DNA from 4 places in the Weizmannia sp. WK01 genome. Region 3 is predicted to be linked to each of the others. Evidence: riboswitches for the same ligand, from Rfam matches in the RefSeq annotation. Region 3 holds a riboswitch; each other region holds the start of a gene.
What was found. A riboswitch is a leader RNA that binds a small molecule or an ion and turns the genes downstream of it on or off. The one in region 3 is predicted to bind S-adenosylmethionine.

Region 1: another riboswitch for S-adenosylmethionine. It lies ahead of OF158_RS02005 (phosphoadenylyl-sulfate reductase); the one in region 3 lies ahead of OF158_RS02545 (bifunctional homocysteine S-methyltransferase/methylenetetrahydrofolate reductase).
Region 2: another riboswitch for S-adenosylmethionine. It lies ahead of metK (methionine adenosyltransferase); the one in region 3 lies ahead of OF158_RS02545 (bifunctional homocysteine S-methyltransferase/methylenetetrahydrofolate reductase).
Region 4: another riboswitch for S-adenosylmethionine. It lies ahead of OF158_RS17080 (methionine ABC transporter ATP-binding protein); the one in region 3 lies ahead of OF158_RS02545 (bifunctional homocysteine S-methyltransferase/methylenetetrahydrofolate reductase).

Annotation. Positions count from the first base shown of each region.
Region 1 is NZ_CP109616.1:389,569-396,804, reverse strand. Features, by position in the region: gene OF158_RS02015 (sirohydrochlorin chelatase) at 1-428, opposite strand, end outside; gene cobA (uroporphyrinogen-III C-methyltransferase) at 435-1,193, opposite strand; gene OF158_RS02005 (phosphoadenylyl-sulfate reductase) at 1,594-2,319, opposite strand; SAM riboswitch class I at 2,411-2,515, opposite strand; gene OF158_RS02000 (TIGR04104 family putative zinc finger protein) at 2,841-3,146, opposite strand; gene OF158_RS01995 (glycosyl hydrolase family 28-related protein) at 3,316-4,719, shown strand; partial or broken gene OF158_RS01990 (IS1182 family transposase) at 5,540-7,015, opposite strand.
Region 2 is NZ_CP109616.1:2,481,900-2,489,135, reverse strand. Features, by position in the region: gene gntK (gluconokinase) at 1-949, opposite strand, end outside; gene OF158_RS11885 (flavodoxin family protein) at 1,165-1,707, shown strand; gene OF158_RS11880 (DUF2584 family protein) at 1,723-2,766, shown strand; gene OF158_RS11875 (NUDIX hydrolase) at 3,247-3,636, shown strand; gene pckA (phosphoenolpyruvate carboxykinase (ATP)) at 3,787-5,376, opposite strand; SAM riboswitch class I at 5,547-5,695, shown strand; gene metK (methionine adenosyltransferase) at 5,841-7,052, shown strand.
Region 3 is NZ_CP109616.1:528,847-536,082, reverse strand. Features, by position in the region: gene metH (methionine synthase) at 1-249, opposite strand, end outside; gene OF158_RS02545 (bifunctional homocysteine S-methyltransferase/methylenetetrahydrofolate reductase) at 509-2,344, opposite strand; SAM riboswitch class I at 2,412-2,513, opposite strand; partial or broken gene OF158_RS02540 (IS1182 family transposase) at 3,358-4,833, opposite strand; gene OF158_RS02535 (LCP family protein) at 5,092-6,051, opposite strand; gene OF158_RS02530 (undecaprenyl phosphate transporter UptA) at 6,892-7,236, opposite strand, start outside.
Region 4 is NZ_CP109616.1:3,590,818-3,598,053, forward strand. Features, by position in the region: gene OF158_RS17065 (sensor histidine kinase) at 1-538, opposite strand, end outside; gene OF158_RS17070 (MetQ/NlpA family ABC transporter substrate-binding protein) at 774-1,616, opposite strand; gene OF158_RS17075 (methionine ABC transporter permease) at 1,678-2,340, opposite strand; gene OF158_RS17080 (methionine ABC transporter ATP-binding protein) at 2,330-3,370, opposite strand; SAM riboswitch class I at 3,443-3,551, opposite strand; gene OF158_RS17085 (ABC transporter ATP-binding protein) at 3,633-4,412, opposite strand; gene OF158_RS17090 (hypothetical protein) at 4,474-5,046, opposite strand; gene OF158_RS17095 (ParM/StbA family protein) at 5,058-6,236, opposite strand; gene OF158_RS17100 (MATE family efflux transporter) at 6,653-7,236, shown strand, end outside.

The DNA of each region.
Region 1 (7,236 bases), 140 kb from region 3:
TCGCACAGTGTTTCCGGGTTGCGGCTGCCGCGTCCAACAAGCAGAATCCAGGCACCCGGAGGCATGCCGGTTTCCAAAATATTTTCTGCCAAAATTTCGATGATCCGGTCCCCGACACCGAGCGGGCGGCCGTACGTAAACACAATATGCGGATAACGCTGTTTCGCTTCCCGGATCGCGCGCGGGATATCCTCATAATAATGCCCGGCACTCAGCAGCAATACCGGCACAACAGCAATGCGCCCTGCGCCGCCCCGGACAAGCGCATCAATCCCTGCCGCAATATCCGGTTCCGCAATTTCCAGATAGCAAATTTCCTGGAGATCCGCATCCACCTGCGCCATTGCTTGCCGGATCGTCGCTGTTGCTTCCCGGGCGGTTTCAGGCACACGGCTGCCATGGCTGACATATAAAACGCCTTGTTTCATACCCGTTCACCCGGTACAGGCCGGAGCAGCAGAAAGCTGTTCAAACCATTTTAACTCTTCGCGCAGTTTTACCACTTCTCCGATGATCAAAAGCGATGGGTTGCGCAGCCCAGCCGCCTTTTCACTTAAATTTCCAAGCGTGCTGACCGCGGTTTCCTGTTTTTCAGTCGTGCCCCAGCGGATTAGTGCAGCCGGCATGTCCGGTGATTTGCCGTGCTTTATCAGTTGCGCACAGATGAGTGGCAGATTTTTCACGCCCATATAAATGCAAAGTGTATCAATTCCCGCATATTTGGACCAATACGCATCAAGATCTTCGCCTTTTTTCGTGACGCCCGCGATAAAAGCAACGGATGTACTGAGCCCGCGGTGGGTGAGCGGAATGCCGGCATAGGCGGGCACAGCGGAACCGGCTGTAATTCCCGGCACGATTTCAAACGGAATATGTTTTTGCACCAGGACTTCCGCTTCCTCCCCGCCTCTACCGAATATAAACGGATCACCGCCCTTTAAACGGACAACCGTTTTTCCTTGGTTAGCAAATTTCACAAGCAGGTGGTTGATCATATCCTGCGTCATCGTATGGGCATCCGGTTTTTTCCCGCAGTAGACAAGTTCTGCATCCGGCCTTGCCTCTTTTAACAGGTCCGGATTCACCAGCCGGTCATATAAAATGACATCCGCTTCCCGGATCAGGCGCAATCCTTTCACTGTAATCAGCTCCGGATCGCCGGGTCCTGCCCCGACTAAATATACTTTTCTCATTTCTTCACCTGCTTTAAACTTAATCGGACTCGTTGTTTTGGTTGATGCGAGCACTTGAACAATCCTAGTCTGGATTGGCTACAAGCGGGCACCTGAAAAAGCTGGCTGCTTTTGCCGCTAGAGCTTGCTGAACGGGTCCAATTCTGCGTTTGTACCCAATTTATCAGCAAGCTCCATCTCAAAATATAAAAGAATCCATCTTCGAAAATGCGATTTTATCTTCTCTATACGCTGAATCAGCTTCCAAGTGCAATTTTTTCCCTGGTTTTTTCATAAAACCGATTTGTATATAAATTTTTGCCGCATTCTTACCAAATCTAGGAATTTTGTAAAATGAACGAAATCTTGTCATGCAGACTGATGCTTACTCTTATTACCTATGTCATTTTATATAGCAGCCTTATTTTTTCTGAACCGTATGCAGCCCGCATTCGGTTTTATTAAAGCCCGCCCATCTTCCTGCTCTTGAGTCGCTGTTTCCGACAGCACGTGTGCACGGGAAGCAGCCGATGCTCGGATATCCCTGGTCGTGCAATTCGTTATATGGAAGATTGTTAGACCGGATATAGTTCCAAACATCATCCCATGTCCAATGAATCAGCGGGCAAATTTTAATCGAATGGAACCTTTCATCTTTATTGACAAAATTCGTTTTTGCCCTTGTCGGCGATTGCTCCCGCCGTAAGCCGGATATCCAGGCCGCCGCTCCCTGCAGCGTTTCTTCAAGCGGCTTGATTTTCCGGATATAGCAGCATTGGTCCGGATCCCTTTTCCAAAGGGCAGATCCGTATTGCGCCGCCTGTTCATCAAGCGTAAGCGACGGTTTTTTCATTTGTATATTTAAAGCCGGATATTTCTTTTTCACTTTTTCAATCAATTCGTAAGTCTGCGGAAAGTGCAGGTCGGTATCCAAAAATACGATATCCGCATCTTCTCTGACTTTCGAAATGAGATCAATCAGCACCATTCCTTCTGCGCCGAAACTGCACGCATATACCACTGATTTGCCGTACGTGCCATATGCCCACTGCAAAATTTCCAATGCGCCCTTCGTTTCATCTTCCGGCACGAACGCTGCGAACGGATCCGACGTAAACTGTTCATATGTGAGCCGCGTTTGCTCCACTCTATTCCCTTCTTTCGCATTCGATTACTAAGGATTAAACGACAAAAATCTTCTTACCCTGAAGTAAGAAGATATCCATTCCCGGGAAATCTTCTTATCTTTCAGGCCACCACCTGCAGGAATTGGCACAGTGCCCATTTCCGGACCTGCTGCCGAGGCTTCACAGGGCCCTTCCCTCCACCTCTCTTGATAAGAAAATAACAATATATAAGCTTGAAGTTTATTGTATACCTTCTTATGCTATTCGTCAACGAAAAATTCTGATAAAGAAAATCAGGCCCATTTTCAAGAAAAATGTTTATATGTCGGTTTTTGATCCTCATTTGATGGAAAAGGTTTCCAACTGACCCTTCATTTTTTGGCTAGCTTCCTTGGGCTTTTCTTCAAAATTTTGCTTCTGTACCAGATTGGTCATTCATCTTTAAACTTGCGGATGTCCTCAGTCGTACCAGGCTCAAATCTGTGCTTCATCTCACCCGGATTTCTGCAGCATCTTTTTAAAAAGGAGCAACAGCTACCTTTTACCATAGAGGTCTTTCCTTATTATCAAACGAATAAACATAAGGCATCGTAAGAATCAAACAAACCCAAATAATGACGATTAGTGTTATGAATGCAACTTTTGGAATGCCCAATATCATCAGTCCAAATGATACGAAAAGGCAAAGTAGAGAAAGATAACCAACTTTATTTCGAAACTTCATACTTGGATATAACTTGGCTGTACAATTTGGACATTCCATGGTTTGGTCAAACTTCCATAGTCTCTTAAAAATATAAATCCACTTAAATTGATGGTTACAATTCAAACATTTTGGCAGGCTCATTAAATTTCACCTTCCTTTTCATTGATTCTAACATAAAATTCAATTTATTTTTTATATTAACAACTATGGTTTGGAAAAGTCTTCTTTTTCAGTGCGTTTTCCAACCTGCGGGGGTAAACTACATATATCAATTGACACAGACTGAATGAAGGCAAAGCGAGGTGGAAAAATGATTCATTTGGACAAGCATCATGACCCCTGGACAAACGGCATACTGCTGCGCCAACTTTCACGCAGGACAGTCCAGCCGGGTACCCTGATCCGGGAGAATGAAGCACTTTTTCAACAGTACTGTCAGCCGGAATTTCACAAACCGTTTTCCCTTTCACGGTTGCTGCTGAACCGGCGATATCCGGTTGAACCGTATAAAACGCTTGCAGATCAGAACGGCCTTGTGTACCCGGAATGGAAAACGATATTGGATCAAGCGTACAGCCGTCTGCTGGCTGTGGCATCCCGTACAGTCAATGTGGCAGATTACGGTGCGGTCGGCGATGGAAAAACCGACTGCACAGCGGCTTTCCAAAAAGCATTGGGAAACGGCCGGGTGAAAGTGATCGTACCGAATGGTGTTTTTCTAGTAAAGGGGCTTAAGCTGCCTTCATGGACATGCCTTTGCGGCAGCGGAAAAGGCGTAACCATCATCAAACTCCATCCGCATGCACCGAAAAAAACGCGTCTCATCCAAAATGCCCATTTTCATCGTGGCAATCACCATATATCGGTGGAGGGGCTCACGCTCGATTGGAATGTCGAAAGGCTCGGGCAAGAGGAAAGAACGGCGGCAGGAAATAACCGTTCAAGCTGCCTGACTTTTGCGCACGTCACGTTCGGCTGGGTGAAAAATGTGGAGGCGGTGGGGGCCGGACTGCACGGTTTTGATGTATCCTCTGCCCGTTATCATTATTTGGGAGACGGCTTTCTCGCCCCAGGAAGGAGCCGCTATATCTGGCTGGACGGGCTCACGGCAAGCGGATTCGGTGATGACGGGATTACCACCCACCATAGCGACTATTGTTTTATTTCAAATTCTTTCTGTTACAACCCAAGTGGAAGGGCCCACAAAAAAGGGTTTTCCAACTCCAATGGCATTGAGATTGATGACGGCTCGCGCCATGTATGGCTTTGCAATAATGCATCAAGCGGCTGTTTCGGAGGTGTTGAAATCAAAGCCCACCACAATGCATCGGCTGCTTCTCATGTGCATTTGTATGGCCATCTTTCTGTCCGCGACAACCGCTCTTTTAACTTCCGGCATATCGGCCACCATAAAGGCAAAGATGCCGATTCGAAAAGCGCGAACCATATTGTGGCGGCCAATCTAGTTTCTGTCGCACCGGTGTTTACGGATTTATATGAAGGTTCAACGCCGCGCAGCCTCGTTGTTTCCGCTTACCGAAACGTTGTAATTAACGGGCTGACTGCGCTTGGCGACCCGGATTATGATTTCAAGGGAAATCCTGTTGTCGCCATCCAGTACCGCGCAAAAAATGTTATTTTGAAAAATGTAGAAATCAGCGGGTTTCAAAATGCAAAACGGATCAGGGGCAAAGACAAATGCGTACTGCTGTAATGCTTGGATTGTTCATAAATAAAGAGAGAATCTAAGCAAGACTTGCCGAATGAATCGGATAATAGCTTCTTATCCGATTCACCCTGCAAGTCCAGCCTTCATGTTTGCCACCAATAGAAGCGATATCTGCAAAAAAGGGGATGAAATGGCTTTCGAGTGCAAAGTTTTTTCTACATCTTTTTGAAACCCTTGCATTTAAAGTTCGGCAAAACCCTTGGGATCCTTGCCCGTCCGAGATTTTGCTGATTCAGCAAGCCCTGGATCCTTCCTTTTCATCATCGTTTGAAGATCATTTCCCGGGGAAACTTGGTGTCTTTTGTCATGAATGCGGGCGTGGAAAGACATTTCTATACAAAGTTTTTGCCGACTTTGCGCCCCTTCTCGAGTAAAAGACATTTTGTCTTCCTTGATGCCAATGCCCGGAAATTTGTTGTGACATGTCTTTCATAGCACTCGTGCCAGTAATGTTATCGCAATTTTTCTCTCATTAAGTTGCGAATACTTTTCCCGACCAATTGTGTTATTTTCCTTTCACCATAAAGGACGCTTTCCCGGGAAATTTGTTGCCTTTTGTCTTTTTAAAGACCTCTAAAAAACATTGGGACCATCGTACGGATCCTTTTTTGTCTTTTTGAACGTTTTAAAAAGACATTTTGACTCAGTCCCACCCCCGTTTTGTCTTTTTGAAGGCTTCGTGACCACTGAAAAAAGCCATTTTTTTATGTAAAATTTGCTGTGTAGTGTAAGAAATTTTCTGTAAATGGTACTCTTTACCATAGAAATTAGTAAAAATGACAAATGTTTGGCTATAATTCGCCTTTTTAGAGGATAGTATGGCGGCTATCCTCTTTAAATTTACTGCCAAGGCTGTTAGCTTGGCTTGTAAGCCCATGCTTTTTAGACCGTACCATTTGGCACGATCTAACCCGTGGAAATTCTTCATTTCGCCATTTTTCCCTTCTTGGCATGCTCTTTTTTTATACTTCTCTTTAAATCCCTCCGATTTCTGTTGTTGACTATACTCATAAAATTCTGGGGTGTTGATTCCGATCCCTAATACTTTTCCGACTGTTTTTCCGGTTATGCAAACTTCTCGCATTGGGCAATTTCTACATTGTTCTCTGTCAAAATAGTAATTATACGTTTCTTTTCCACATTTTCTTATATAGTGTTTCTTTTTGATTGTTTTGTTTCCTTGACTACAGAACCACTCGTCAGAATCTTTGTTATAACTGAATCTTTCTTCGTCTATGCGATATGCAGCTTCACTTACAGGGATGTATGCCTTTGCTTTAAGTTCAGAGATTTTGTCTAAGATTGGCTTTTTAAAATAGGCTTTATCACCATATACTTCTGGCATTTTTATTCTCGTTTTCTTGGTTAACTCTAATAATTCATCAAACTTCGTTCCATCCACATAAGCTCCATTACCAGTATGAACAGCTGTAATCATTCGATCTTCTGTTGTCATCATAAATTCCGTTTTATAACCAAAGAAAGGATCATTTTTGCTTTTATACCCTATTCTCGCTTCTTGGTCGACAATCGATCGTACCCCTTTTTGCTCCATAAACTTCGGGTCTGCTAAAATTTCTTTCGCATTATTAACGAGTGCTTTTGTTTCAGGTGCTTTCTCCAGTTCAACTAGTTCTTCTACCTTTGATACCGTTTCTTCAAGATAGGACTTCATTGTTTTTCTAGCTTCATCATGGTTTTCTATTTCTTTATAATCAGGGATTTCTTGGTTGATTTCACTTGGTATTTCTCCGTTTTCTTCTTTAACGGTTTTAAAGATTTTTTTCGCTAATTGTTTCATGACTCGTTCCGGTCTATATTTTTTGGTGTTGGCTTCTGTATGAGTGGAATCAATCGTTATACCAGAAACCTTTTGTAAAATTCCTTTTTCAATGCATTGGTTTATGATTTCAATAATAATTTCATCTATAGTGAGATTGCCTTCTAATCTACTTTTACGAAATTTTGCCAAAAGACTTGGGTGAGGGAGGTCGTCTTCCGGATTGATTCCTAAAAAATACATATATGCAAGGTTTAATGAGCAATTTTCTATAACTTTCTCATCAGATAAGTCATAGAGTTTTTGTAACACCAAGATTTTAACCATAAGTTCGGGCTCTTTTGCTGGCCTTCCATATTCTTTACAGTAAGTTTTTTCAAGCATTTTATTGATAAAACTAAAATCCACTTCATCTCTTAATAATTTAAGTGTATGATTTTCAGGAATTTTATCGTATAATATGGAATAGATGCTTAATTGATTATCTTTTTCTTTAAGCATGATAGATACCCCCAGTTTGGTTTTGGTTTGTAGTATAACTTTATTATACCAAATACTGGGGGCATTTTTTTTCAATTTATTGTACATATAATTATTTTGAATTTTCAGATTGACTTTTTCAGTGGTCCCGAAGGCTTCTAAAGGACACTTGGACCACTACCCAGATCCTTTTTGTCTTTTTGAGCATCTTAAAAAGACATTTTGGCTCGATCCCCACTCCT
Region 2 (7,236 bases), 1.7 Mb from region 3:
CGACTTCGGCTGCGGCCAGTTCATCGCGCACCCACCGGAACGTCATGCCGCCGTTATTGACCGGCCCGCCGACGACCCAGTGGTTTTCCGTTAATGCATAGCAGAAAATCCTTCCCTTTGGATCGGTCACAGGTTTGTCGGTAACGGTCCGGATCGCGCCGCTTGTCCCGATCGTGATCGCGACAACACCGGGGTCGATTGCATTCACACCGAGATTTGAAAGCACCCCGTCACTTGCGCCGACAACAAACGGCGTGTCTTGCGGAATGCCAGTTTCGACCGCATATTCCGGCGCAAGCCCGGTGAGGGAAAAGGTCGTCGGCACAGGTTTTGACAGCTCGTCCGCTGTAATGCCGGCCACATGCAGTGCCTCTTTGTCCCAGTCCAGGTCGTGAAGGTTAAAAAGGCCGGTCGCAGAGGCAAGCGAATAATCGATGACATACTGCCCGAAAAGGTGGTAAAAAATATACTCTTTAATGCCGATAAACTTGAACGTTTTTTTGAACAGCTCCGGTTCCTCGTGGCGGAGCCATGTGATTTTGGAAAGGGGGGACATCGGATGGATAGGGGTGCCGGTCCGCCTGTAAATGTCTTGGCCGTGCCATTCATTCTTTATCTTTTCAGCCCATTTTCTAGCGCGCGCGTCCGCCCAAGTAATGCAGTTGGTTAGCGGTTTTCCGTCTTTGTCCACTGCAATCAAGCTGTGCATCGCGGAACTGAACGAAACAAGTTTTATTTCGGAAGGATCGATGTCGCTTTTTACGATCGCTGTTTTCATCGAGTCAATGACAGCACGGAAAATTTCATCCGGATTTTGCTCGGCGACCTGAGGGGATGGGCTGTAAAGCGGATAGCCTGCATGGTGCATGCTGATGACTTTCCCTTTTTCGCCGAATAAAACAGATTTTGTTGTTGTTGTACCGATATCTACGCCTAAATAATAGGTCATTGAAAGTCAATCTCCTTTATGAACCTGTTGCTTCAAAATGGTTTACAGTTCAGCGTTTTTTTAATTTTTTCCAATACCTTTATTTTAACTGAAACTGGACGATTTTTAAAAGTTTTTTGGAAAACCGCTGGAATCCGAATTGCTTGACAGACGAAGGCTGCGGCCGACATACTAACATAGAAAGTAAAAGTAAATGGATAAAAGAGGGTACAGCCATGACGATTGCAGTGATTTACGGAAGTTCGCGCCCGCGCGGCAATACAGAGATGCTGACAGAGCGGGCAGTGGAAGGCATGCATGTGGAGCGCTTCTATTTGAAAGATGCGCATATTCTTCCAATTGAAGACAAACGCCATACGGATTCAGGGTTTTCAAAAGTGGAGGATGATTATAGCATTCTCATCCAGCATATTTTCATGTGCGATACGATTATCTTTGCAACGCCGATTTACTGGTACGGGATGTCGGGGCTGATGAAAACCTTCATCGATCGCTGGTCGCAAACATTGCGGGATCCGCAGTTTCCGGATTTTAAAAAAAGAATGGCGGAGAAAAAAATTTATGTGATTGCAGTCGGCGGGGATATGCCACGTGTCAAAGGGCTGCCGCTGATCCAGCAGTTTGCGTATATTTTTGACTTTTTAGGCATGCGTTTTGACGGTTACATTCTTGGAGAGGGCAATAAACCCGGCGATATTGTACAAGATAAAGAGGCAATCTTTGCAGCGGATCAATTAAACGAAACACTGAAAAGGTGATGCAATTTGAAGATCGTGATCGAAAAGCAGCTTTTTCCGTCCCCAAATCCGCGTGTGCGCATGTATCTTGTGACATACTGGTCGGACGGCTTGAAAGTGAAAGGGTTGCTGGCAGAGCCGGATGACGGGCGCGTTTATGACGGGTTTTTATATTTACGCGGCGGCATCAAAAGCGTCGGGATGGTGCGGCCGGCGCGGATCGGCGAGTTTTCGTCGGAAGGGTTTATCGTTTTCGCGCCTTTTTACCGCGGCAACTGGGGCGGGGAAGGCGATGAAGACTTTGGCGGAGACGATATGCATGATGCGTATTTTGGTTTTGACGTATTGATGGAGAATGAGCGGGTGAGCGGGCGTGTCCACGTTTTCGGATTTTCCCGCGGCGGCATCATGGCACTCGGCACCGCGGAAGCACGGCCGGCCGCGTCTATTGTCACATGGGGCGGCGTTTCGGATGTTGCGCTCTGTTATGCGGAACGGGTCGATTTAAGAAAAATGATGAAGCGCGTGATCGGGGGCACGCCGGAAAAATATCCGGAACGGTACCGGGTGCGGACGCCACTGTATAAGCTCGGGCAAATTGGTTGCCCCGTTCTCGTTATCCACGGGGAGAAGGATCAAAATGTGTCCGTGGAACACGCCATTCGTCTCGAACACGGTCTCAAACAGCTTGGAAAATCGGTTGAAACATGGTATTTCCCGGAACTTGGCCACCATTTCCCGCCGCCTGTAAACCGGCGGGTTGTCCATGCTGCCAGCGTTTGGATGAAAAGGCATTCCGCACATGATACAATAGAAGCAACGACGGAGGTGAGCCGAATGGGAATGCCGATGGAACTCGATACGATGCTCGTGACGAACGGAAAAGAAGAGCGTATTGAGCAAAACCTCTTTTTGCTAAAACAACCGGGATACTGCGTGTATCCGCTTGATACGCCGGTTGAAATCCGGAAAAAGAAGGAACACGGGCCGAGCGGAAGCGCTGTCATCCGCAAACTGGAATGGGAAAACAATACAACGATCGTTCACTATGAATTGGTTTCTTTGAACACGCCGAATTAAACAGGCGCCGCACCATGGTCCGCGGCGCCTGTTTAGTTTATCAGGACGGGCGGAAGGGAATTTTACAAGTGTAATGCCTGGCTGGTCTTGCGGAGAACGCCGGAATTCGGCCAAAGGGCAATGCCTTGTGAATGGTGAACCAGCTTGCGGGTAGCGCGGAGAAAGAACGGATCCGGCGGGAGTGGTGCCGGAGTATTGGTGAATGGAACTGCTAAAATTTTTCAACTGGGCCTAGACCGGTGTGGACAGGAATATTGGCGAACGCAACACGTCTTGCAAGTGTGCCGCCAGCCTGGTTCTTCGGGATGAAATGGGCAGGATTGAAAATACTAATCGGAAGAGAGGCCGGCTTCTAAAACTGGAAAAGAGAACTGGTCGCAGCGATTTAAAAAGGCTGGCAGCTACTCCCGCCAGAATCGAATACTTGAGGTAAAGGGCCGGCCTTCCGCATTTGCTTGAAAAAGGAGGAGAAGTCCAAAGATGGAAACGGACTACAAAAAAGCTTGCGGCGCATATGCCGTCATTTTTGATGCGAAAAAAGAAAAAGTCGGGGTGGTGCCATCGGGCAGCGGCTACAGGCTGCCGGGTGGGGAAATCAGCCGCGGGGAGTCTGAACTTGCCTGCCTGATGCGGACAGTCGGCGCGGAACTTGAAATCGCGGGCTTTTTAGGCAAAGCGGCACAGGAAACGGGCGCGCGGTCCATGGATGAAGGCCTGTTTTATTTAGGAAAATGGGAACAGCCCCGCAAAGGAAGCCATAACTTGGAATGGCTCAACCTTCACGAGGCTGTGGAAAAAATGGCCGGTGCCCACCATCAATGGGCAGTGCAGGAAGGAATCAGCGCCGTCCAGACAAGCACCTGGTTTTAACTGGGTTTCCGCTTTTGCTTAAATGAGCAGACCCTTGGTACTCGCCGTAACCTTTTGGGTTGCTGCAGCGTTTCCGCTTTTACAGAAATGAGCATACCACAATTTAATTGGAGTCTCATTTTAATTTAAAATGCGGGCTCCCGTTTATGCTTATATAAGCGGGCCGCCGAGTTTTTCAATGTCATCCGGCACCGAAAATTGCCGGAAATTTTCTTTGAACCGGGCTGCAAGTTCGAACGCTTTTTCACGGTAAGCCTGCTTGTCCGTCCATGTATCTGCCGGATAAAGGACGTCATCTGACACCCCTTCAATATGAACCGGGATGTGTAGCCCGAAAATATCATCCTGCCGTGTTTCGGTATCTTTCAGTTTGCCGTTTATCGCAGCCCGGACCATGGCCCGCGTATCGCTTAATTTCATGCGGGAACCGGTTCCGTACGGGCCGCCTGTCCAGCCGGTATTGACAAGAAATACCTGGACGTTGTGCCTGTCAACTTTCTCGCCGAGCATTTCCGCATAAACGGCGGGCTCAAGCGGCAAAAACGGCGCGCCGAAGCAAGTGGAGAACACGGCTTCCGGGCGCGTGACGCCGCGTTCGGTACCGGCCAGTTTAGAAGTGTAACCGCTTAAGAAATGGTACATGGCCTGCTCTTTTGTCAGCCTGCTGATCGGCGGCAGGACACCGGATGCATCGGCCGTCAGGAATATAATGGTTGACGGATGGCCGGCCATGCCGGAGCGGGCAATATTGCCGATGTTTTCAATCGGGTAAGCAGCCCTTGTATTTTCCGTCAGTGCATTGTTGTCATATTGCGGTTTGCGGGACACCGGATCTACGACCACATTTTCAAGTACGGTCCCAAAACGGATCGCCTGGTAAATTTGTGGTTCTTTTTCTTCCGTAAGCCCGATGCACTTTGCATAGCATCCGCCTTCAATATTGAAGACACCGCTGTCGGACCAGCCGTGCTCATCGTCCCCTATAAGTGCGCGCTCCGGATCGGCGGAAAGCGTCGTTTTCCCGGTCCCGGACAAGCCGAAAAACAGGGCCGTATCGCCGTTTTTCCCAGTATTGGCGGAGCAGTGCATGGGAAGGATGCCTTTTTGCGGCAGCAAGTAATTCATGATGGAAAAAATGCTTTTTTTCATTTCGCCTGCATATTCCGTCCCGCCGATCAAAATTATCCGGCGTTCAAGTGAAATCATGATGAACGCTTCGGAATGCGTGCCGTCAAGCGCCGGGTCTGCCTTAAACAGCGGCGCGGAAAGAATCGTAAATTGCGCATCGTGTTGATAGAGCTCCTCCGCATCCGGCCGGATAAACAATTGATGCGCGAATAAATTATGCCAGGCGAACTCATTCACGGTCTGGATCGGAAGGCGGCTTTTTGGATCGGCACCCGCAAAACCTTTAAACACAAAAATTTCGTCTTTCCCTTTTAAATGCCGGACCATTTTTTCATAAAGCCTGTTGAACACGCCGGGAGAAACCGGCTGGTTGATTTTGCCCCAGTCGACACGGTCTTTTGATTCGGAGTCGACGACAATAAATTTATCTTTCGGTGACCTTCCTGTATATTTTCCTGTTGCAGCAGAAATGGCCCCTTCCGTTGTCAGTACAGCTTCTTTCCGTTCGATAATTTTTTCCATTAATTGTGGCACGGAAAGCTGCATGCGTACGTTTTCCCCCGACAACAAAAACTTTAAATCGTCAGAAGCGCCAATCAGATCCATTTTCATAAACCGCCCCTTTGAATAACTTATTTCACTTTAAACGATATCAGTATAACATATTCATCCGTTTATTACATACTTTTTTCCGGGAAAAATGCAGAGGACAAAGGGGAGAAGGGCGAAAAAATCATTGACAGCGCCTGCTAAATTGCGTATGATTTTACTTTGAACGGATACTCTTATCCCGAGCTGGTGGAGGGACGGGCCCGATGAAACCCAGCAACCCGCCTCTGGAACAGGCAATGCGCTCGCAACGCAGCTGCCGCTTGACTTCCAGGCAAAGGTGCTAACCTGCAGCAAGGAATGTTTCCTTGAACGATAAGAGTGAAAGGCGCGATTGATTGAAGTCAAAACCTTTCCACTCATGATGAATGGGGAAGGTTTTTATTTTTGGCTTTGTACATGAAATGAATCGAGTTTAGGGTATGAGTACCGTTTCCAATATGTAACCATATAAGGAGGAAAAGCGGATGTTAAAAGGACGGCATTTGTTCACATCGGAATCGGTGACGGAAGGCCATCCGGACAAAATTTGCGACCAGATTTCCGATGCCATTTTGGATGCCATTTTAGAAAAAGACCCGAATGCCCGCGTTGCCTGTGAAACTTCCGTCACGACAGGGCTTGTGCTCGTCACGGGGGAAATTTCCACCAATACATATGTGGATATTCCGAAAGTGGTGCGCAAGACCATTAAAGAGATCGGCTATACGCGCGCGAAATACGGGTTTGATGCGGAAACATGCGCTGTGCTGACATCGATTGACGAACAGTCCGAAGATATTGCGCGCGGCGTTAACCAGGCTTTGGAAGCCCGCGAAGGCGGGATGAGCGACGAAGAGATTGAGGCAATCGGAGCCGGCGACCAGGGCCTGATGTTCGGGTTTGCCTGCAATGAGACAGAAGAGCTGATGCCGCTTCCCATTTCGCTTGCCCACAAGCTTGCCCGCCGTCTTGCTGAACTCCGCAAACAAGAAGTGATCCCGTATTTGCGCCCGGATGCGAAGACACAGGTGACAGTTGAATATGACGAGAACAACCAGCCTGCCCGCATTGATACGATTGTCATTTCAACGCAGCATGATCCTGACACAAGCGCCGGACAAATCCAGGAAGATATGAAAAAATACGTCATTGAACCGGTTGTGCCGGCACACTTGCTCGATGCGGATACAAAGTATTTGATTAATCCGACCGGCCGCTTTGTTATCGGCGGCCCTCAAGGGGATGCGGGGCTGACCGGCCGCAAAATCATTGTCGACACGTACGGCGGCTATGCACGTCACGGCGGCGGCGCATTTTCCGGGAAAGACCCGACGAAAGTGGACCGTTCCGCTGCTTATGCCGCCCGCTATGTTGCGAAAAATATTGTTGCGGCAGGCCTTGCGGAAAAATGCGAGGTACAGCTTGCGTATGCGATCGGGGTGGCGAAGCCCGTTTCTATTTCCATCGATACGTTTGGGACCGGAAAAGTGCCGGAAAAAGTGCTGATCGAGGCGGTCGAAGCTCATTTTGACCTGCGCCCGGCCGGCATTATCAAAATGCTCGACTTGCGCCGTCCGATTTACAGGCAGATCGCTGCGTACGGGCATTTCGGCCGCGATGATTTGGATGTGCCTTGGGAAAAAACGGACAAAGCCGGGGCGTTGAACGAATTCGCCCGCAATCATATCGGAAAATAATAGGAAAAAGAGCGCGCCTGGTATACAGGCCGCTCTTTTTCATAAAACGGCGGGAATAAGGAATCCTGTTTGCCTCATTTTTAACAAAAACCCTGCAAACTGGCGGAAAACATGCTAAACTATATTACATGTGCAGAATTTGGCCGTCAAATTTTGGCGGAAATACATTTGTTTTTTAAAGAAA
Region 3 (7,236 bases):
GTTAAGGACGATGGACGTTGCGCCAAATGTGTTCGTTTCGATGATGTCAGCCCCCGCTTCGAGATATGCTTCATGAATCGAGCGGATGACATCGGGTGCTGTGAGATTCAAGTGTTCATTGCAGCCTTCGTATGCTTCGCCGCCAAAATCTGCCGCGGTAAGGTGTTGCTGCTGGATCATCGTCCCCATCGCCCCGTCAAGGATGAGAATGCGGTTTGCAAGCTGCTGTTCAAATAACGTTTGCCCCATGAAAAATTCCCCCTTTGGCTGTACGTTTGATATTGAGATTGCGACGTACGGTAACATTTGGTACCTGGCTGGGTCGCGTTCCGATGCTGGCGGCGCCGGTGCCACTTTTGATTGAGTTTAAAGTGCATGCATCTCGCAGGGGCTGAAGCCGGCCAAGGTTTCGTTTTGCCTTCTTGAGCTCTTTTCTTAATCTTGCAATTGGACAGTGCTATCAAAGTTTCACTTTAATGAATCCGCCTGTACTCTTTTCGTTGCAGTCTCAGACAATGCCTGCGCCTTGCACTGCTGTTTTTTCGTGGATATAGCGCGTGCATTCCACCGTCAGTTCGTAGCGTTCGAGCGGCGTAATTAAGTAAATGCCGTTGAAATAGCCGAGGGCCGCGTCGATCAGGGTACGGCTGATCGCAAGGCTTTCTTCACGTGCTTTCGCAGGGTCGCCATTTGTTTTTTCCATCGCCGCCAAAATTTCATCCGTCAGTTTGATGCCCGGCACTTCATTGTGCAGAAAGACCGCGTTCCGGTAGCTGGTAAGCGGCATAATGCCAAGATAGATCGGCGCGTCCAAATGCTTCGTTGCTTCATGGATTTGCTCGATTTTTTCCGTGCTGAACACAGGCTGGGTGATAAAATAATCGGCACCGTAGCGGATTTTGCGCTCCAACCTCCCGACCGTTTTATCAAGATTGCGGACGTTCGGGTTAAATGCAGCCGCGACGGAAAAATTCGTTTTCCTGTGAAGCGATTTGCCGGAATGGGAGATGCCATCATTGAATTGCTTGATCATTGCGATCAGTTCCATGGATGACAAATCGTATACGCTCGTCGCTCCCGGGAAGTCGCCGATTTTTGTCGGATCCCCCGTGATGGCAAGCACCTGGTCAATCCCGAGCGCAGCAAGGCCCATTAAGTGCGACTGCAGCCCGATCAAATTACGATCACGGCATGTAATATGAACAAGCGGCCGGATGCCATGTTTCTCTTTTAAAATTGAAGCAATCGCTGTGTTGCTGATGCGCGGGCTTGCAAGCGAGTTGTCGGCCATTGTGAGGGCATCAATGCCGGATGCCTGCAGCGCTTTTGCCCCCTCAAAAAAGCGGGCCGTGTTCAACGTTTTCGGTGTGTCCAATTCGACAATGACGGAACGCCGTTTTTTTACGATTTCATGCAACGGTGGTTCGTGCTGCGCCGGGGCGGCCGCGATCTCGATTTTCGGTGGGCGGACCGTTTTTTCTGTGACAGGTAAAAGCCCCTGCACCCCTTCTGCGATTGCTTTGACGTGAGCCGGCGTCGTGCCGCAGCAGCCGCCGATCAGGCGTACACCCTGTTCGACCAGTTTTTCGGCGCATGTTTTAAAATAATCGGCGTTATTCGTGAACGTGAACCTGCCTTCCTCGTAATCTAAAAGACTCGCATTCGGGTATGCGGACAAAAAGGCACGCTTCGGTATCGGGATTTCTTCGAACGCCTGGATCATGTGGTGCGGGCCGAGCCGGCAGTTCAGGCCGGTCACATCGGCGCCGCGGTTTTCAAGTTCCTTGAACGCGTCGCGGACCGGGGTTCCGTTTTGGAGCACGCCCGGTTCGATAAGCGAGAACTGGGCGATGACCGGGACATCCGCTTCTTTTTTCGCAATGTCTACGACCGTATACAGTTCTTCCGCGTCAAAATACGTTTCCAAAAGCAGGGCATCAACTCCTTCGTTCAGGAGGTGAAAAATCTGCTCGCGGAACGTACGCTTGATTTCGGCAAGTGTTGCTTCGGTTTTGCGTTGTCCGCGGATGCCGCCGACCGTGCCGAGTATAAATGTATCACGGTTTGCCGCTTCTTTTGCAATCCGGACGGCCGCTTTGTTGATGTCTTTTACTTTTTCTTCCAGGACATACTGTGCTAGCTTGATATAGTTGGCGCTGTACGTGTTTGTCTGGATGACCGATGCGCCTGCTTCGATATAGGCGCGGTGGATCGCGTGGATGTCTTCCGGATGGGTCAGGTTGAATGACTCATAACATGTGTCGGCGCCGTATGCATATAGCAGTGTCCCCATTGCCCCGTCCGCAACAAGGATGCGGTTTTTTAACGTTTCGAGAAGGTCCAAATTTTTACACTCCCTTTGAATGATATGAAAAAAGCCTCCCAGAAAAGGAGGCAAGATGACAACATTCTCCTTATCTTTTCAGGTATACCTGTTGGATTTAGCACCGTGCCTTATGGGCTGGTTGCTGAGGTTTCATCGGGCCAAGTCCCTCCGCCTCTCTTGATAAGGCTATTCGATTGAACGTACTTAAAATTTTGACTTATTTATACTTTACACTTTGCCGGGTGACATGACAAGGGGGAAATTGAAATTCATATTGGATGCGGTTTCGTCCCTTTTGTCTAATTGGCTTTCTTTTGCCTTTTTGAGCCCTCCAAAAGGACAATTTGCTCTTGGTCCGACTCTCTTTTGTCTTTTTGAGCTCTCCAAAAAGACAATTTGCTCCCGGTACGGCTTTCTTTTGTCTTTTTGAACTCTCCAAAAAGACAATTTGCTCCTGGTCCGGCTTTCTTTTGTCTTTTTGGGCCCTTCAAAAAGACAATTTGCTCTTGGTCCGGCTTTCTTTTGTCTTTTTGAGCCCTTCAAAAGGACAATTTGCTCTTGGTCCGGCTTTCTTTTGTCTTTTTGAGCTCTCCAAAAAGACAATTTGCTCCCGGTACGGCTCTCTTTTTTCTTTTTGAACCCTTCAAAAAGACAATTTGCTCTTGGTCCGGCTTTCTTTTGTCTTTTTGAGCCCTCCAAAAGGACAATTCGCCCCTGATCCGACTCTCTTTTGTCTTTTTGAGCTCTCCAAAAGGACAATTTGCTCCTGGTCCAGCTCTCTTTTGTCTTTTTGAGCTCTCCAAAAGGACAATTTGCTCCTGGTCCGGCTTTCTTTTGTCTTTTAGAGCTCTCCAAAAGGACAATTTGCTCCCGGTACGGCTCTCTTTTGTCTTTTTGAACCCTTCGTGACCACTGAAAAAAGCCATTTTTTTATGTAAAATTTGCTGTGTAGTGTAAGAAATTTTCTGTAAATGGTACTCTTTACCATAGAAATTAGTAAAAATGACAAATGTTTGGCTATAATTCGCCTTTTTAGAGGATAGTATGGCGGCTATCCTCTTTAAATTTACTGCCAAGGCTGTTAGCTTGGCTTGTAAGCCCATGCTTTTTAGACCGTACCATTTGGCACGATCTAACCCGTGGAAATTCTTCATTTCGCCATTTTTCCCTTCTTGGCATGCTCTTTTTTTATACTTCTCTTTAAATCCCTCCGATTTCTGTTGTTGACTATACTCATAAAATTCTGGGGTGTTGATTCCGATCCCTAATACTTTTCCGACTGTTTTTCCGGTTATGCAAACTTCTCGCATTGGGCAATTTCTACATTGTTCTCTGTCAAAATAGTAATTATACGTTTCTTTTCCACATTTTCTTATATAGTGTTTCTTTTTGATTGTTTTGTTTCCTTGACTACAGAACCACTCGTCAGAATCTTTGTTATAACTGAATCTTTCTTCGTCTATGCGATATGCAGCTTCACTTACAGGGATGTATGCCTTTGCTTTAAGTTCAGAGATTTTGTCTAAGATTGGCTTTTTAAAATAGGCTTTATCACCATATACTTCTGGCATTTTTATTCTCGTTTTCTTGGTTAACTCTAATAATTCATCAAACTTCGTTCCATCCACATAAGCTCCATTACCAGTATGAACAGCTGTAATCATTCGATCTTCTGTTGTCATCATAAATTCCGTTTTATAACCAAAGAAAGGATCATTTTTGCTTTTATACCCTATTCTCGCTTCTTGGTCGACAATCGATCGTACCCCTTTTTGCTCCATAAACTTCGGGTCTGCTAAAATTTCTTTCGCATTATTAACGAGTGCTTTTGTTTCAGGTGCTTTCTCCAGTTCAACTAGTTCTTCTACCTTTGATACCGTTTCTTCAAGATAGGACTTCATTGTTTTTCTAGCTTCATCATGGTTTTCTATTTCTTTATAATCAGGGATTTCTTGGTTGATTTCACTTGGTATTTCTCCGTTTTCTTCTTTAACGGTTTTAAAGATTTTTTTCGCTAATTGTTTCATGACTCGTTCCGGTCTATATTTTTTGGTGTTGGCTTCTGTATGAGTGGAATCAATCGTTATACCAGAAACCTTTTGTAAAATTCCTTTTTCAATGCATTGGTTTATGATTTCAATAATAATTTCATCTATAGTGAGATTGCCTTCTAATCTACTTTTACGAAATTTTGCCAAAAGACTTGGGTGAGGGAGGTCGTCTTCCGGATTGATTCCTAAAAAATACATATATGCAAGGTTTAATGAGCAATTTTCTATAACTTTCTCATCAGATAAGTCATAGAGTTTTTGTAACACCAAGATTTTAACCATAAGTTCGGGCTCTTTTGCTGGCCTTCCATATTCTTTACAGTAAGTTTTTTCAAGCATTTTATTGATAAAACTAAAATCCACTTCATCTCTTAATAATTTAAGTGTATGATTTTCAGGAATTTTATCGTATAATATGGAATAGATGCTTAATTGATTATCTTTTTCTTTAAGCATGATAGATACCCCCAGTTTGGTTTTGGTTTGTAGTATAACTTTATTATACCAAATACTGGGGGCATTTTTTTTCAATTTATTGTACATATAATTATTTTGAATTTTCAGATTGACTTTTTCAGTGGTCCCGAACCCTTCAAAAAGACAATTTGCTCCTAGTCCGGCTTTCTTTTGTCTTTTTGAACCCTCCAAAAGGACAATTTGCTCCCGGTACGGCTTTCTGTCTGCAACAAAAAAAAGAGCCGGAACCGGCCCCTGTTATTCATCCAAAAACTGTTTGATGGCTTCTATATTTTTTTCTTTGTCCACTTCGAGTGCGGCGCCGACGCCCGGATAGCTGACATTGGTATAGGTGCCGGCAACCGGTACGGTCATTGTTTTTACCTTGAGGTTGCCTCCGACGGCGTCTTTGGCGAGCGCAAGAATGTTCATTTTGCTCATATTGGTGGCAATATACGGCTGAATGGTTCCAAGCAGTTTCGGCGCTTTGGCGATACCGTTCACGCTGAAAACTTCAGATTGGAGCGCTTTAAGCACTTTTTGCTGGCGGGCAACCCGGCCAAAGTCGCCTTGCGCGTCATGTCTGAATCGTGCGTAGGCGAGCAATTGTTTCCCATGCATCAGCTGTTTTCCAGGATAAAGCGTCAAGCCGATGTTTTCCGACATTTTATGTTCCACGTTCATTTCAATGCCTTGAGGCGCCAGGGTATCGACAATTTTAACAAAACCTTGGAAATCGACAAGTGCATAATATTGCACATCAATGTCAAAATTGGTTTTGAGTGTTTGACGCAGCAATTCAACACCCTTTTTTTGATTCTTCAGATTGCCAAGATAGTAGGCTGTGTTAATTTTATAGTTTCTATACCCCGGAATTTCGGCATAAATGTCACGCATAATCGAAATGAGCTTCACCTGGTTATTCTTCGGGTCATATTGGGCAATCATGATGGTATCGGTTCTTGAATCTTCTTGCCCGCGCCGATCAATTCCGAGAAGGAGAATATTGGTGCGGCCATTTGCATCCTTTTTACCGTTAAATTCCAGATTGTCCATATTTAAGGCATCATTCGGGTCTGTCTGATGAACGCCAGCGTAGTATTGATAGGCTGTGTAACCCGCGCCGGCGACGATGAGCAGTAAAAAGAGCATAAGGAACACTCTGCGCCAGCGGACTCTTGACCGTTTTTTCTTTTTTTTCGCTACTCTTGACTCCATAGAATCCCTCGTTTTAGTAGTCTGTCTTCATTATTATTATCTAAAAGCGGCAATTTGTCACGAAAATTTTGATGAAATTTTGTTATTTTTGTCGAGATCATAATTTGTGGGGAATTTCACATAACTTTCATGCAAAGTTAAGGCGTTTTTTATTTTCCAGCGGTATATTGATGTTTGTCATCAGGTAAGAGCTTTTGTTGGTTCGTCTGCTTTGTGCAGGCGTTTTTTTATGGCCAGAGACGCGGAGGTTTTAAGCATTTTTTAAGTTTCGGCAGGTATCCTTTTCTTTGCAAGAGAGCTTACAACCTACTTTTTTATATGCCCCCTTTTTTAGGCCGCCCTTGTGCAGGCGGTTTTTTTCTGGGCATAGTGGGCAAGCCTGCCTCTTTTCGGAATTTCGGCCTGTTAAGGTTGTTTTAAGCTTCCTGCGTTATCCTTTTTCTTGTAATCAAGCAAGATGAAAATCCGGCTTGCTTTTTCATCCATGTTAACCCCCTTTTTTGGCCGTCTGCTTTGTGCAGGCGGTTTTTTTCGGCCATAGCAGATAAACATGCCTCTTTTTCAAAATTTCGGCCTGTTAAGATTGTTTTAAGCTTCCTGCGTTATCCTTTTTCTTGTAATCAGGCAAGATGAAAATCCGGCTTGCTTTTTCATCCATGTTAACCCCCTTTTTCGCCGTCTGCTTTGTGCAGGCGGTTTTTTTGGTTAAGGATTTTGAACAATTATAGCAGCTAACCTATATCTTTGATTTGGTGGGAGTTAGCCGCTCTTGGGATCCGAACCGCACTGTTTCCATTCTTCCCTCATCTATGGAAAAAGCCCGGCCCCCTAAATAGAGGGTCAGGCTTTTTTTTTCTTGCGGTACATCGAGTAAGCGATATAAAGCACAATGATAACGATCGCGATAATGGTCACCGGCTTGACATAAGGAGCCGCGACGTCATCAATTTGTGCCCAGTTTGATGCGAGACGTTCACCGAGAAAGATAAACAGCACCGCCCACGGAATGGTCGCAAGCAGCGTGAAAAAAATGAACTTGAAATACGACATTTTGGCAATGCCGGCCGGGATCGAAATGGCCTGGCGGATGACCGGGATGAATCGGCCCGTAAAAATAACACCGGCGCCGTACTTGTTGAACCATTCTTCCGCGACATCGAGATGCCTTTCGTGAATCAGCAAATA
Region 4 (7,236 bases), 640 kb from region 3:
CCACTGCTTCTTCAAAAGGTTTTGCTACTGCCAGGATGATGCCCATCTGTAGCATTTCCATTAAAACCCCAGCAGCGACCGCTTCAAGCGCAGCATACTTCCCGCGCACGTTAAAGCGTCTGCCAATAAAGCCCATGATAATGCCGGCAATCATCGTCGACAGGCTGCAGGCAATATCCGTATAGCCGCCGAGAGAGAGGCGGTGGATGCTGGCAAGCAGGCCTGCGCCGATGCCGACAACCGGCCCGCCCAAAAGGCCTGCAATCCCGACGCCCATGATTCGGGTATTGGCAATCGCACTTTCAACCGATAAATGCCCCTGCCCGAAAGCATGCGAGACTTTCCCATGCTCAATAACGATGCCGGTATAGTTACTAATGATACCAAAAATTCCAAAAACAATAATCAGCACCACTTTTTCTTTCCGTCCGTATTCCTGATGGATAATTTGCCGGAATGTCTTCAGCCGCGAGAGTAAAAAAGCAGCAATGACAAGAATCCCGGCCCGCTCAAGCATTACCGGCAAAAGTGTTGCCATAAAGGATCCCCCTTTGTTTTCCACCCGTCCGTATTGAAAACCCTTTCTTTTATTATAAAAGACTTCACCGGTTTTAGGAAAGCAAAAAAGCAGTGTTTCAAAAAGCCCAGCCAATAGAAAAACGGCGGGATACCGTTCGAACTGTATCCCGCCGTTTTTTTCTGCTATGGGGCGGATAAACCGCCTGTCTCTATGCCCGCTGTTTTTTAGGGGGCTGCTATGAAACTATTTGCCATCATTGTGTTTGCTTATAATCTTTTAAATACGATACCGGTTTATTGACCGGGACGGCTGCACCTTTATAATGCTTTTTGATAAAGTCAGAGACTTCTTTTGAATGATAAATGTTTACGATTTCTTTCAACGTTTTGTCATTCTTGTCTTTTGTCCGGGCTGCAATAATATTGATATACGCTTTGTTGCCCGCATCTTCACGGAAGATGGAGTCATTCGTCGGGTTTAAGCCGGCATTAATGGCCATATCGCAATTGATCACAGCGAGTGCCGAATCATCCAGGCCGCGCGGTGTTTGGGCGGCATCCACGGCAGTAATTTTCAAATGTTTCGGGTTTGAAGCGACATTTTCAAGCCCGCCTTTGCCTGTGAAACCTTTTTTCGTCGTAATCAATCCGGCTTTTTGCAGCAAAAGCAAAGCCCTGCCGAGGTTTGTCGGGTCTTTCGGAATCACAACTTGGTCGCCATCTTTCACTTCGCTGACCTTTTTATATCTTTTCGAGTAGATCCCCATCGGCCAAATATTCGTTGTGCCGATCGCCGAAAGCTTCAGATTGCGTTGTTTGATAAAATCATCGAAATAAACAACCGTCTGGAACGCGTTAATATCAATTTCCCCGTCGCTTAATGCGAGGTTCGGCTGAACATAGTCGTCAAAGCGGACAATCTTAATATTAATATTTTTCTTTTTCGCGAGTTTCTGGATTAAATTCCATGTCGGCACTTCAGAAGTGGTTGTCCCGACTTTGATTGTTTTTGTGCTTGTACTGCTCGAATTGTTTTTGGCCCCGCATCCTGCCAAAACCAGGATCAGTCCCAATAATAGAATCGCAAATTTTTTCATCGCTGCTAAGTCCCCCTGAATTGAATTTTTTATAAAAAAGGTGTAACCCTTTTTCCCAATATTATTTTCTCCGGATTTTTTTGGAGAGAAAGTTGCCCAATGTCTGGACAAGCTGGGTGAAAATGACCAGCGTGATAACGGTAACGATCATGACGCCTGTCTGAAACTGGTTGTACCCGTACGTGATCGCCAAATCCCCGATCCCGCCGGCACCGACCGCGCCCGCCATCGCGGAAGCCCCAATCAGCCCGATGGTGGCAATCGTTAAATTGAGCACCATGGATGCCTTTGCTTCCGGAAGCAAAAACCGCCAAATAATCTGCCAGTTCGTCGCCCCCATTGACTGCGCAAGTTCGATTGTCCCTTTGTCGACTTCAAGCAGTGAACTTTCAATGAGCCTCCCGATGTAAAAAGCAGTGTACAACACAAGCGGCACAATCGCTGCGGTTGTTCCGATCGCTGTCCCGACAACCCAGCGCGTAAACGGAATGATCGCGACAACGAGAATAATAAACGGGATCGACCGAAAAATATTGATAATCACATTTAAAATATTAAAAATCCATTTGTTTTCCCATATGCCGTTTTCCCGGGTAATAACGAGAATGACGCCAACCGGGATGCCGATGATGATGGAAATGAGTAATGATACAGCCACCATATACAGCGTCTGGCCCATTGCCGTGAAAAATTGCGGCCAAAACCATGACCAATCAAATGCCATTTTTCTCCACCTCCCGAATGATCGCTTCGTGATCGTTGATGTACTGAATGGCCCGCTTCATTTCTTCCGGGTCGCCTTTCAATTCGACAAGCAGGTTGCCAAAAGGGATTCCCTGAAGTTCGGTGATCATGCCATGAAGCACATTCAGGTCGATTGAAAATTGTTTTGCTGTATTGGATAACAGCGGCATATTGGTGGAAGCTCCCTTAAACAGAATCCGGTAAATGCCGTGCGGGTTGTCTTTGCTGCTTTCATCGATCAGTTTTTGCACCGATGGCGGAATCGAATCATTCAGCACAGTTTTCACAAAGCTTCTCGCAATTTGCGTTTTCGGTTCTGTGAAAAGGTCGATTACAGGGCCCTGCTCCACAATTTTTCCGCCGTCCAGCACCGCCACTTTATCACAAATATCACGAATGACATTCATTTCGTGGGTAATCATCAGGATCGTAATGCCCAGCTCGTCCCGGACTTTCCGCAAAAGGTCCAACACGGCTTCGGTCGTATTCGGGTCAAGGGCAGACGTTGCCTCGTCACAAAGCAAGATGTCCGGATCTGTCGCAAGGGCTCTTGCAATACCGACCCTTTGTTTCTGGCCGCCTGACAACTGGTCAGGGTAGTGATGCATTCTCTCTTCCAGCCCGACAAAAGACAATAATTCTGCCACTTTTGCCTTTATTTCTTCCTTCGGGCGATGTTCCAGCACAAGCGGCATGGCCACATTTTGAAAAATCGTCTTTGACTGAAGCAGATTGAACTGCTGGAAAATCATGCCGATTTTTTTTCGCTCTTGACGTAGCTTGGCAGGCGGCAGGCGCACAAGGTCGACCCCGTTAACGAGCACTTTCCCGGAAGTCGGCCGCTCGAGCAGATTGACGCACCGAATCAGTGTGCTTTTCCCGGCACCACTGTAACCAACCACCCCGAAGATTTCCCCTTTTTCAACACGCAGGTTGATGCCTTTTAACGCTTCAACCTTTTTGTCCTTCCCTTTTCCGTATACCTTATGAATATCTTCTAATACCAGCATGTTGAAAACTCCTTCTGTTCCTTTTGGCAAAAAAAAAACTTCTTTCATTCGAAAGAGGTTTGCCGGTCAAGTGACTTATCTCTCAGAATGAACCATTCTGCAGGAATTAGCACCTTTCAAAAAAAGATTTGAAGGTTGCTGGACGTCATCGGGCCTGTCCCTCAGTCTCTCTGGATAAGTTATTCATTTGTTATATTTAAATATTAGTGGACGGCTCGGGATTTGTCAATTCATTATTTTATATTTTTTTGTTTTTCAATCGTCAGACAACTTGAAACAATGCCCGGTTTCCGCGCCACTCCACGTGAATTTCATGCTCAAAAAAGCGGGAAAGCACTTGTTTTTCAATCATCTCGGAAGTCCGGCCCTGCCGGAAAACTTCCCCGTTTCTGATCAGCAATGTTTTTTGGAAAGCGGGAGAAATTTCTTCCGGATGGTGCGTGACATATACAAGCGTCGGTCCGTTCTTATCTTTCGCCAGCTCTTCCACACTTTCTAGCAAAATTTCCCGGGCAAACAAATCCAGCCCGTTGCAAGGCTCGTCCAAAATTAAGATGCGCGGTTCCGCCATTAACGCGCGCGCAATTAAAAGCTTCTGCCGCTCTCCTTGCGAACAATGTTCATAAGCACGGCTAAAAAGGGAAGCACAATGTAATTGTTCCATCAAGCGCAGGGCTTTCTCTTCGTCTTGTGCATCCACCGCTTCATACAGCCCGATGGATGCATATTTGCCGCTGATGACCACATCGCGTGCAAGTTGGGTGCGCGGTATCCTTTCCTGGATGGAGGAGCTGACCCAGCCGATTGATTTCCGCAGTTCCGGCAGGCTTGTTTTTCCGAACGCTTTCCCGAGCACCTTGATGCTCCCCTTTGTCGGCCAAATATACCCGTTGATCATATTGAGCAAAGTGGTTTTGCCGGAACCGTTTAAGCCGAGGACAGCCCAATGCTCCCCTTTTTTGACCGTCCAGTGAATGTCCGAGAGCAGTTTTTTGCCGTCGCGCATCAGGCTCACACCGGCAACTTCGATTATATTTTCCATCTGTGCCATCCCCTTACATTTCGTACAAGTTTTAGACACACAGGGGTTCACCCTGCGCACTTCATTTATTCATGCTGGCGAGAAAATCCCCGAGCAGGTCTTCCGCATCTTCTTCTTTTTCCGGCGCTCCCGTTTCGGGCGGTGCCGGTTCGGCGGCGGCAGTTCTCCAGTCGAATGCATCAAGATCATCCGATCCAGGCGGCTCACCACCGGATCGAACCGGTTTCCCGTCCGCTTCTTCGCTGGTTTGCGGCAATTCGTCTTCCTGTAAAAAAAGCGTCTCATCCATAGATACAGGTTGTTTCGAAAGGGCCGCAAAGAGCGAAGTCGCCCGGAGTGGATCCTGAATCAGTTCGTAAACAATGCTGCCGAGCATCGCTTCCGAATGTTCATGCTTCAGCCAGTCATGTTGCACTTTTGTCAGTTTGCGCGGCAGCGGGATTGTAATGGTTTCTTTGTCCTTTACGAGCGACTGGTTAACACCTTGTATCACATATCCGGCTATTTTGGCGGAGAAGTTCCGTTTCTCTTTTTCTTTTAACTTTGACAGTTCTTTTAAAATATGATCGGGCGTATCCTGGGGGATCCGGAACGCAATCGTCTGGCCCCGCTTCATCCCGCTTTGTTTTTCCATATTTTTTCACCTTATTTGGATTCGACCGGTTTCTTTCCTTTGTCTTCCGGTTTATTGTTTTTCCTCACATAATCCGAAATTAATTTGTAGTAAGCATTGGCCATCATCCAGATGCTCTCTTTTTCATCTTCAAAGAAATCAATATTGTAGCCGTCAAGGCTGTTGTTCAGCGTTTTTAAGTAATCTTTCAGGACAACAGAACCGCCGCCGACAAAATAGCAAATCTCTGTTTGTGAGTTTTTCTGCCACACGTTCCGGAGCAGGCGGTATTGTTTCTTTGCAAGGTCAAACAGAATCCGGTCTGTAATGTCGTGCACGCTTGTCCGGCTGCCTTTTACCATAATATGGTTGCGGTCATGCTTTTTCGTGATAATATCGATCACATCACGGCGGCTGTCCAATTCGACCCCGTATTTGACGCGGATTTCTTCACGGATCTGTTCAAGCGCTTCTGATACGCCGAGATTAAATCCCTGCGCCCGGTCATCATCGACTGTCCTGTTTTTGATCACGGCGATATCCGTTGAGAGGCCGCCGATATCCTGGATTAAAATGCGTTTGTCAATCAATTCGCGGTTAATAATGTTTAAATCGTTATCCATGACAAGATTGATAAAAGCGGCAAAGCCTTCCGGATACACTTTGATTTCGTCAAATTTCAGATTGACTTTCAACCCCTGATATTTCGGTGTGACAAGAAATTCCACCTGGTGGACGGATCCAAGCAGCTGCGAGCGGTAGCCCGCATCTTTTCCCTCTTTTACTTCGCGGAGCGGCAGGCCTGTCCCAAGCGTGTAATTGGCATCAATGACATTCTGGTTGCGGGTAAAAACTTTGGCGTTTTCCTCCCTTACTGCGTCAAGCGCAAGGCTTGTAAAAAGCAGGACGAGGGTCTGATCCTCTTCCGACTTGCTGCTTCCCGGGTCAAGTTCGGTTGCATTATCGCTTTTGGTTGCGAGATCCCCGACACGGTAAATCACGTTATTTTCCTTTAAAGCAGGGGAGTGGACTTTTACATGGATGCCTTCAAGCGGATCTTTGCTGTCCAGTTCCTCAATGCCAATTACCGGCCGGTCTTCAATATCCCGTGCAATGACGTTCGGGATATTGAGTTCATACTCCATTTTTCCAAAAATGCCTTTTAAAGAATCGTTGCCTACATCGACTGCGGCAATCCGGGTCTTCCCCATTCACTTTTCCTCCCTGTATCGCTTTCTTTGGCTTACTCTAAGAATATCTGAGTCTATAAAAATAATCAATACTCTGAACTTTTTTAACGAAAATGTAAACTTGTTTGCGGCTTGTAAACTTTTGAAAAGTGTTGTTATAAAGCCATGCTTACAGGTTTGCAAACATGTTTGCGTTTTTGTTTACAAATGTTTGCGTTTGTGTAAACATGCAAACAGCTTTGAAAACATGTAAACAAATACGCAAACACAGCCAATATCCCTCATCCATAAAAAATTCACGGGTTTTTTTAAGATTCCAATTGACAGCACGACAATAAAGACTACAATGTTTCATAGTATTGAAGAATGAACATCCGCCAGACCCGGCAATATAACCGGTTTAAAAGGCTGGGGTATCAGATAAAGGGGGAAAAGTGTTGACAGCACAACAGCAATATTACAAAGACCAGACCCTGTTTCAAATTTCTTGGCCGCTCTTTATTGAGCTTTCTTTGCATATGGGAATCGGGATCATCGCAACCCTTATGCTCGGCCACTACGCCGATGATGCGGCTGCCGGGGTGGGCGTGGCCAACCAGCTGTTGAATATGTTTATACTCATTTTTAATGTCACATCCGTCGGCGCGATTATCCTGATCGGGCAAAATCTTGGCGCAGGGAAAATGAAAGAGGCGCGCCAGGTCGCCCATTCCGCTTTCGGTCTCAATTGTTGGTTCGGCCTTGCCGTCGGGCTTTTTGTTTTTCTGTTCGGGCAACTGCTTCTCGGGTTTTTCGACATTCACGGCAAGGTTTATCAATACGCGCTGACATTTGTCAAAATTTGCGGGGCTTCCCTTTTTCTCGAGTCCATCTCCCTCGCTTTAAGCGCAGTACTGAGGAGCCACGGTTTTACAAAAGAATCGATGCTTGTCACCGTTTTAATGGATTTAATTAGCATCTTTGGGAACATTTTGGCCATTACGGGGATTTTCGGGCTCCCGGTTACCGGCGTCATCGGGGT